One region of the Aneurinibacillus thermoaerophilus genome, then DNA from elsewhere that is predicted to be linked to it. Evidence: riboswitches for the same ligand, from Rfam matches in the RefSeq annotation. Region 1 holds a riboswitch; the other holds the start of a gene.
The links. Region 1 has a riboswitch for cyclic di-AMP ahead of K3F53_RS15615 (C40 family peptidase). Riboswitches for the same ligand answer to the same signal wherever they lie in the genome.

Region 1 (4,667 bases):
CACATTTTCCATCGTGTCCAACGCAATACGCGTATATTCATTATGGTTAAAAATGGCGGCCTGGATTTTTCCCTCTTTATCTTCCTTTAGCTGCACAAGTTCTTTAAAGTTAACATCTTTAATTATTTTTTGACCGATAGCATCATGAATCACTTTGGTCGCTAGTTGCTCCGTCCGGATGCGGGCGATTTCACGAATGGCCGGCTCTATATTTTTCTCTATATAGTAGAATGTTTGAAAAGTAAGACCCAAAAAAATCAGGAGGGAAATTAAAAACATATATTTCGAAGGGATCGGGGAACGAACGTTTCTTCCGCGCCATCTCTTCCTTCCCATGTTTCCACCCCCTTGCTGCAATATATGCCCAAAGCCGGCAGTCTAGGACTAAAAGACATTCTATCCAGCACCGCTTTTACCAAAGTGGAGCGAACAGAATAGCTTCTTTGTGGAAAGCGGGAGCAAACAAAAAGCCTGAAAGCACCGCTTTCAGGCCGGAAGAAGTATAACGCCACAAAATATACCAATATTACTTTAGTTTACCATAGAGATATGCGCGCGCTTGTTCAATCAACACAGCCGCTTCTGCGCGTGTAATATATTTAGCTCCACGGAAGGTGTTATCCGTATATCCTTTCATCACTTTCTTGTCTACCAGAGCAGAGACGCTGCCGACCGCCCACACCGGTATTTGATTAAAATCATCAAGCTTTTGCGCGGTGTCGACTTTTGTCACATCCAGTTCTAGCAGACGTGCCATCATAACTGCCGCCTCAAAACGTGTAATGGGCTTATTCGGTGCAAACTTGCCCTGATATCCGGTGACATAACCTGCTTGATAAGCGGAAGCAACTTGCTGATAGAACCATTGATACTTATGCACATCGCTAAAATCAACAATTGCATTTTCATTGAACTTGCCAAACGCCTTGTTGGCCATTGTTACAAATTCTGCGCGGGACACTTGTTTGCCTGGTCTAAACGTTCCGTCTTTATAACCGGACACAATCCCTTCTGCTACTAATTTATCCACTGCGGGTTTCGCCCAGTAAAAGTTGTCGAAGTCTTTGAAGTTGGCCGCGGAAGCTACAGAAACCACACTTAGTGACAAACCCATAGCCAACGCTAGCTTGGTAAATTTTCGTTTCATGATGAAAACCCACCTTTCCCTTACTATTTTCATATAAATAAAGCCTGCTTACGCCGCTTTATTTCTACCAGTAATTTTTTATGTTATCACCATCCAATCTAACGTATCCTGATGGCCTTCGGAAGTTAGCAAACCAGTAAATATATGGTTCCCACTTAATTATTTTCTTCGAGCTAAATAACGTGTTTATGGGGGGCATCCGTAAAAAATTAAAAAACCCCCAACCGTCCTTATGGCAGTTAGGAGTTAATAGCAAGATGTATGTAAATAAATACTCCGCTTATTTCAAGATGCGCTTCGCGCCTACATAACGTTTTCCCCAGTAATATTTATCATTAATATCATTAATAGCAACACCACGGCCGCTGGAAGAATGAATAAATTTCCCGTCTCCAATATACATACCCGCATGTGTTACAGGAGCACGACGGGACGTCTTGAAAAATACCAAATCACCCGTACGTAACTGAGAACGAGAAACCGGTGTTCCTCTCTGATACATAGCAGCTGCCGTACGCGGCAAAGAAATCTTTTCTCTTTTGAAGAGATAATTCAAAAATCCGGAACAGTCAAAACCACTTTTGGTGGTTCCCCCCCACTTATAAGGCGTTCCTATTAAACTTTTTGCTATCTCCACAAGAGAATTTTCGGCTGCGGAAGCTGTACGGGTACCTATAGGCGCAAACAAAGCGCTAAGAGCGATTGTCCCAGAAATCGCAAATATCATAATTTTCTTTTTTTTCATAGCCTAGTTTTACTCCCTTCATGCCTACGAGGTTAGTTGACGGGTTAAGAGGAGAAGGTCTCTTTCCGCTTGCACGGATCCACCCCAAAAATAAATTGTCCCCCGTTCCACGTTACTGTGGATTCGGCAAGTAAAATTTTCTATATAATAGGCCACCTCTTATAATTAAGGAAATCTTTTTCTTTCTATCTCTTTCCACTAACAACGTTTACAGTTTATCGAATTATATCGAAAAAGAGAAGAATTAGAAGAAAAAGTTCACAATTTAGACACATTTTGTTGAATTTTTTTGCAACCTATCGAAATATATCTGTATATTAAGCTGATGTTTACTCGATATGAAAGGAAACGGGGCAAGCAACACGCTGCCACGGTCTATCCGGTATGCCTATCATGTTTGCGCCGTCTCTAGCATAGCAAAATGCGAAGGCTTTCTCTTCATGTTTTCCCCTCCCTTTCCCTCTCGCTCCTGCTCTTTCGATTCACTTTACGCAAACAAAAACCCCTGCTTCCTCTTGGTTAGAAGACACGTTTTCTGACAAAACCATATATATAATGAAAGGACATTCTATCGAGATTATCGTAAAATTACGGTAAAGCATTCTCAAAAAGGAGATGAGCATATGAAAGCTCCCTCGCGAACTGACGTTTCTCCCGCCCTTTGGACCCGGGATTTTATATTGACAACCCTATCGAACCTATTTCTGTTTACCAGCTTTCAAATGTTAATCCCAACGCTTCCTGTATATGTGGAGCAAAGCGGCGGCAACGAATTCTCTATTGGGCTTGTTATCGGGATTTTTACCGTATTCGCTCTGCTTGCTCGCCCGTTCGCCGGAAAAGCACTTGACACGCTCGGCAGGAGAAAAGTAATGGCTATCGGTCTGCTTATTTTCATTCTTTCGGTGGCAGGTTACTACTGGACAACAACCGTATTTCTTATTTTAAGTCTGCGAGTCATTCATGGCATCGGATGGGGAATTGCTACCACCTCCTTCGGAACGGTCGTCTCTGACATTATTCCGGCGCAACGACGTGGAGAAGGCATGGGATACTATGGCCTTTCTTCTACGCTGGCGATGGCGCTTGCACCGCTGTTTGGCATCTGGCTTGTAGAAAAAACCGGCTTCGGAATGCTGTTTTTTGTTTCTACATTGCTTGCTGTGATAAGCTTTCTGCTTTCCCAGATCATTCGCTATCCAGATGTTTCTGTTTTCGTTCCTTCTCCGGAGCCAAAACATCGTAACCGACTCGATGAATGGTTAGAGGTAAAGGCGCTATTTCCTTCATTTCTTGCAATAATGCTCGGGCTTACATATGGCGGGATTGTTACCTTTATTACGCTGTTCGGCAAAGAAGCAGGAATTACAAACGTAGGATGGTTCTTTCTGACTCACGCTCTCATGGTTATGATCGTCCGTCCTGTGGCGGGCAAACTGTTTGATCGGCGTGGACACGTATGGATCCTGCTGCCAGGGGCATTCTTCACAGCTGTAGGATTGCTGTTTTTATCTTATTCCAATAATTTGTTGTCACTTATTCTTGCTTCTGTATTCTACGGCATCGGGTTTGGCGCTATTCAGCCGACCTTACAGGCGTGGACGATTAACAGGGTGGCACCCAACCGGCGTGGCGCCGCCAACGGCACGTTCTTCTCCGGATTTGATCTGGGAATCGGCGCGGGTGCTATGCTGCTCGGCACCATAGCAACGGCAACCAGCTACGCGGTCATGTATCGTATTTCGATTGTATTCATGGGACTGTATCTTATAACATATTCGCTTTATCTGGCTAAGAGTGCAAAAAAAAGCGCCTAGGTTCTCATGTTAAGCAACTTATCCATTCACCTCTTCTTCCCGGGCTTGATTGATTTTTTGCGCGATTTTTCCTTTTGTACTGCAACAAAGCCGTTAAAAAGTGGAAAAGAGCACACAACTATCTTGTGTCTTAAGCGACCAAGATGTTTTGTGTGCTCCGCTTAGAGAACAGCTTTGCGATCGAGTTTACTTTTTAAGCAATTAAGCAACAGAAAGAAGGGAAAGTTCGTGAATAGCGAACGGACAAAACATGTAGCCCAACGCCCTAAGCGCTTTTTTATTTCTTCAAATGCCGATCCATCTCAAATCCAGGCAAAGAATGTTCCATATCATGGAAAATGCGTTCAAGTTGAAAGGCCACGCTGCGAATTTCATCCTGTGCGTATTCTTCCTTACGCAGCGTCACGAAATGGGCCAGTCCGTACATGTTTGCATAAAACGGCAATCGGCGCGCGTTAGCGTTCAAGACAACATATGGCGCGATGCCAATTAAGCCGTTCTCCACCAATTCATTGTACAATCGGTGCGACTCTGCCCGCATAGTCAGCAATGTATTGATGATGCGCTCCGCTTCTGGCGTGCCGGATGCTTCCACTGCTTCTTGTGGAAGAATCAAGCCGTAACGCGTATCCGGAAGTTGAAGTGAAAAGTCGAACGCACGATGCCGGATAATCTGGTGATGACAGCCTTCGGAGCATGTCACCGCCACACGCTTACCAAATGCGCGCATGATGGCGGGAAGTTCGCTGAATCGGTTCATCTTTGCCAGATCGCCCAGCACCATATCATCCGAGCGTGTAAACGCAAGCGCTGCGGCGTCTTTCGTCACTTCCACAAACGGGCCGTTATACACCGGCAATGTTTCCGGTTCCTGCACACGACGCTGATAAAACTCTGCCATATAAGAGCAAAGATACGGCGTCGCTTCCGTATGGCTGATAAGCGAAGGCAGCACTTC
Region 2 (4,667 bases), 330 kb from region 1:
AATGACGCCAAACAAATCCAATGATAGATAGCGCAAGAAGCAGGCCACCGATGCCGACCATCGCGTTGAACAATATATGCACATAAAGTGGCGGCCAGTATTCGCGTGGAAAATCGTTTAATCCGGCTACTACCTCGTCAAACCGGTTGCCCGCAAGAAAACTGAGCAGCCCCGGAATCTCGATCGCATACTTGACACTTCTAGTGGCTTCATCCGTATAACCACCGATCGCCAACGGAGCATACGGCTGCGTTTCAAAAAGTCCTTCAGCGGCCGCAAGTTTCTCCGGCTGGTATTTGTGTAGCATTTGCGCCGAATCATGACCGTTCAGCGCCGTGCCAAGAGAAAACAAACCGCCAACGGTAAGAGCCATCATTAACGCTTTGCGGTGAAATAAAAATTCCTTACTTCCCCTGTTACTCTTCAACAATTTAAACGCTGCAATGGAAGCAATCGTAAATGCGCCGGTCATGTAAGCAGACAAAGTAACATGTCCCGCCGATACAAAAAAACTCGGGTTAAAAAATCCAACCCACGGATCCACATCAATCACTTCGCCGTTTTCCATCCTAAAACCGGCGGGCGTTCCCTGAAATGCATGCACATTTGTAATCAGGATCGCGGATGCTGCCGCACCAATCACTACGAATATCATGCTTAGAATGCGCATAGACGCGGACAACCGATCGGCCGCATACACATAAATGGACATGAACAACGCTTCCAACAAAAAAGCGAAAATCTCAATCTGAAACGGAAGAGCAACAACCTTCCCAACGACTTCCATAAAACCAGGCCACAGCAAGGAAAGCTGAACACCCGCAATGGTGCCGGAAGGAATAGCCACCCCGAGAAGCACCGCAAATCCTTTCGTCCAGCGTTGTGCCATAATGCCATAGTCTTTGTCTTTTTTCCACTGGCGCAAAACTTCTGCTGTTAAAATCATCAGCGGAAGCCCCACGCCAAGCGTAGCAAAAATAATATGAAATCCCATTGTCGTCCCAAACAACGCCCGGGCTAGTTGCAAATCATCCACCGTTTTCTGCTCCTCTCATCTGGAATGCTTTCCACTTTAGTATTGTTTTCCTACACGATAAATATTCTGCATGCATTCCCACCCTTTGTAAGCATACCTATCCAAAAACGCGCAAACATTATACATACCATTACATAAAACGGTGAGAGACATGAAAATTGTGAAGCTTTTCGTTAGCTTAATCGCCACATTGTTATGCTGCTGGGCCACTGTGTTTCCAGCAGCGCCAGCAATCTCGAAATCGACTGCTTCCCCTATTTACCATGTTGACACGAAGCGGAAACTCATTGCCCTTACGTTCGACGATGGCCCCCATCCTGTCTATACGGCTAAGTTGCTAAACATTCTTGACAAATATCATGCCAAAGCGACGTTTTTTGTCGTGGGCCAGCGCGCGAAATGGTATCCCCGTGTGATCAGGGACATTAATCGCAGAGGTCATGAAATCGGCAACCATACGTTTACCCACCCGCGTATGAAGAACATAACTACGGCCCGTTTACGTGATGAAATCCGCAAAACCGATCAAGTCATTTACTCGCTAATCGGGAAACACCCGCGCTTCTTTCGTCCACCCGGAGGAGAAGTAACATATACTGTGCTTCTCAGTTCGACAAAACAAAAACATCCGGTCGTCATCTGGTCATACCACCAAGATACGCGCGATTGGGCACATCCGGGGATCGACTACATAGTTAACAAAGTAACAAGTGGAGCCAAACCGGGAGATATTATTCTGTTTCACGACTCCGGTATCGACCAGACGCAAACATTGCTTGCAGTGGAGAAAATCCTTCCTATTCTTTCTAAAAAAGGGTATAAATTCGTAACACTTTCCCATCTTTTACAAGAAAAAGAAAGATAAAACTTTAAGTACTTATAATTACCAGCGATCCTCTTTTGATTTTTGTGTTATGATGTCGGGGTACAAAAAAGCCGAAACTTCTTTAAATAAAGAAGTGCAGGGGATACTCTTTTGGGGTGAATTGCTTATCAAGATACATGGATAAGCATAGGGTAAACTCCTGAACCCGAACCCGGCAACTAACCTTGTAGGCTATCAGGAGAGGAGAGTTTTTTGTATGAAAAAAAGTTTATTTACCGGTTTACTTACATTAACTGCATGCGTAAGCGCCACCAATATAGCCGCCGGTGCAGAGTACAAAGTAAAAAGAAATGATACGCTGTGGAACATTGAAAAGGCTCATCATCTACCTTTCACTTCGCTTCAGGCTGTCAACCCATCCGTTGATCCATTAAACTTGCAAATCGGTTCTACGATCCAATTACCGGACACCTATACAGCCATGGAAGGAGAAACTTTCTGGACCATCGCGAAGAAGCTAAACGTTCCTGTCCAAAAGCTGCAAGCCGCGAATCCAAACGTAGACCCGCAAAATATTCAAGGCGGCACCGTACTTGTGTTGCCAGAAAAGAAACAAGACGATAAAAAGGCACCAAAAAAGAAAGCGAACAAACCAGCGACCGCAATTGCAGCCAACAAAACTTCCGACAGTCCGTCGGTGAAAACGGCCTCTGGTAAAAAGTTTACCTATAAGCGCGTCATTTTTTCAAAAGCAACGGCTTATTCCGCTGCACCTGAAGAAAACGGCGGGTGGGAAGGTGTGGACTACTTCGGCAATAAGCTGAAGGTCGGTACCATCGCGGTCGATCCAGATGTGATTCCGCTTGGAAGCAAAGTGTACATTACAGGCTATTCCTTCCAGGGGCTTCCGAAAGGCGGTATGATCGCACACGCCACCGATATTGGCGGAGCTATTCAAAACAACCGCGTGGATATTTTCGTGCCAGGCTCACCAGAACATGTAAGTAAGTTTGGCGTTCAAAATATAAAAGTTTATGTTTTAAAATAAGAAACAAACCGCCGAAAAATGGGAAAAAATTTTTCGGCGGTTTGTTTTTATATGTTCGATTAATTTTTCACTGCATTCTCGTTTTTGCGGTAAAATTCATGAAACAACTTCAATAAAGCCCTCTTCTCAATCCGCGATACATATGAACGTGAAATGCCAAGCTCACGCGCGATCTCCCGCTGTGTCCGTTCCTCTTCGTTATCCAGCCCGAAGCGGCCAATAATAACTTCTTTTTCCCTATCATCGAGGATATGAATGTGCTGATAAATTTTGTTTTTTTCAATCTTTAGCTGTACCTTATCTTCGACTTCGTTCGCTTCTGTGCCAAGAATATCGATAAGGGATATTTCATTTAACCAAATATGTTGTATGTGTTGTGCGATCAGATCCATATTCGTGTGTGCATTCCCCGACGAAAAATACTGGTGAACCCAACCTTTATCCGGTTCAGATGGATTCAATCTTTTTTATCCAGAATTATCCAAAAAATAAAATACGGAACCCCCTTTAAATACAACTTTATACGTTACAGACTTATCATTATCAATAAAAGTCGAACTGAAACAAAAAAACTGGCGTGACTATATTCAGCAGGACAATCCTATCGCGGCTGCACTGCTAAGCAAAATAAGGTACACTTCCAAAGAATGAGTAGAAGCCAAAAAAAGAATTTCTTCGCATGCTGGTGCAGACCCGGCTTGTATGACACTGTGATATGCTCCCCTTTAAGATGCAGAACTCCCAGTCAAAACGTTTAGTCCGGTATCCACCTCTAAACTACCTTTACTTCTTGAAAGTCGCACCCAATAATCCCATTCTTCTCTATTTCTTCCCTAAACTTTTCTGACACAAATACTGGTATCTCATCCCCTTTTAGTTTAATTATATGATTCCCAGCTACATTCTCTTTAGTCAACGCATATTTTTGTACCGAATATATTTTTTCTCCATCTAGTTCAAAAACACTATCCTTTGAATGTTCAAGACAAAGCGCGTCTACCACATTTATAATATTTGCCACAAAATAACCTTCCAGCGGCTCGTTCGTACACTTGTCTATGATTCTAACAGGGAAATACTGAATATTACCCTTTTCTAAACTGTCTAAAACCCTCTTCAATTTAGACGAAACGACAAACCACCCTAAATTATTCGCTAGGTAGTCTGTTTGCCGTTCCCCCTCGTTCGGGTCATAATAAAAAGTGATTCTTTCGTTCCAACTTTTGAAGAGTTTTCCCTCTTTAAGCTGGTATTGCTCTATCCCATAAGTTTCTTCACAATAACACATAATATCGTCATCCGGATGCCTATCTTGATGCGGAAGCAATTCTTTATTCCAAGCCTCATCCAAATCTAAGCCATACTTTTTCGTAATCGCTTCTATTTGCGGTGTATACTTCTTACTTTTATTAGTTGCATAATGATGTACTTGTTCAGGTTTAGCTTTTGGCGTCCCCTTAGGAAAGTCTAATAAACATGACTTTATAAAAAGAGGGGCAGTTCAGTAACTACCACTCATTATATCAACTTACTTTGCTGTTAGGTATGTCAGGCATGATATAAGCGGTTTTATTCTCCATCATGCCATAGATAATATTGACAAGTCTTCTCATAATGCAAATAAGCGCTTGTTGTTTGGTTTTACCTTCTGCTAGCTTTTTCTGATAATACTCGTAAAACACAGGATTTCGAGGAGTTTTACTACCTTTACAAATATGTATTTGTTGAACAGCCAAGTTATAAAAGATAGTGTATAA

Region 2: it holds a riboswitch for cyclic di-AMP, as region 1 does, so the genes downstream of both, K3F53_RS13960 (LysM peptidoglycan-binding domain-containing protein) here and K3F53_RS15615 (C40 family peptidase) in region 1, are expected to answer to the same signal.

What each region holds. Positions count from the first base shown of each region.
Region 1 is NZ_CP080764.1:3,022,713-3,027,379, forward strand. Features, by position in the region: gene yunB (sporulation protein YunB) at 1-336, opposite strand, end outside; gene K3F53_RS15610 (S-layer homology domain-containing protein) at 527-1,147, opposite strand; gene K3F53_RS15615 (C40 family peptidase) at 1,428-1,892, opposite strand; cyclic di-AMP (ydaO/yuaA leader) riboswitch at 1,900-2,031, opposite strand; gene K3F53_RS15620 (MFS transporter) at 2,516-3,709, shown strand; gene K3F53_RS15625 (FAD-dependent thymidylate synthase) at 3,987-4,667, opposite strand, start outside.
Region 2 is NZ_CP080764.1:2,689,558-2,694,224, forward strand. Features, by position in the region: gene K3F53_RS13950 (cytochrome ubiquinol oxidase subunit I) at 1-1,036, opposite strand, end outside; gene K3F53_RS13955 (polysaccharide deacetylase family protein) at 1,188-1,901, shown strand; cyclic di-AMP (ydaO/yuaA leader) riboswitch at 1,961-2,110, shown strand; gene K3F53_RS13960 (LysM peptidoglycan-binding domain-containing protein) at 2,119-2,910, shown strand; partial or broken gene K3F53_RS13965 (sigma-70 family RNA polymerase sigma factor) at 2,970-3,263, opposite strand; partial or broken gene K3F53_RS19455 (DUF4351 domain-containing protein) at 3,463-3,558, shown strand; gene K3F53_RS13970 (AHH domain-containing protein) at 3,683-4,396, opposite strand; partial or broken gene K3F53_RS13975 (transposase) at 4,434-4,667, opposite strand, start outside.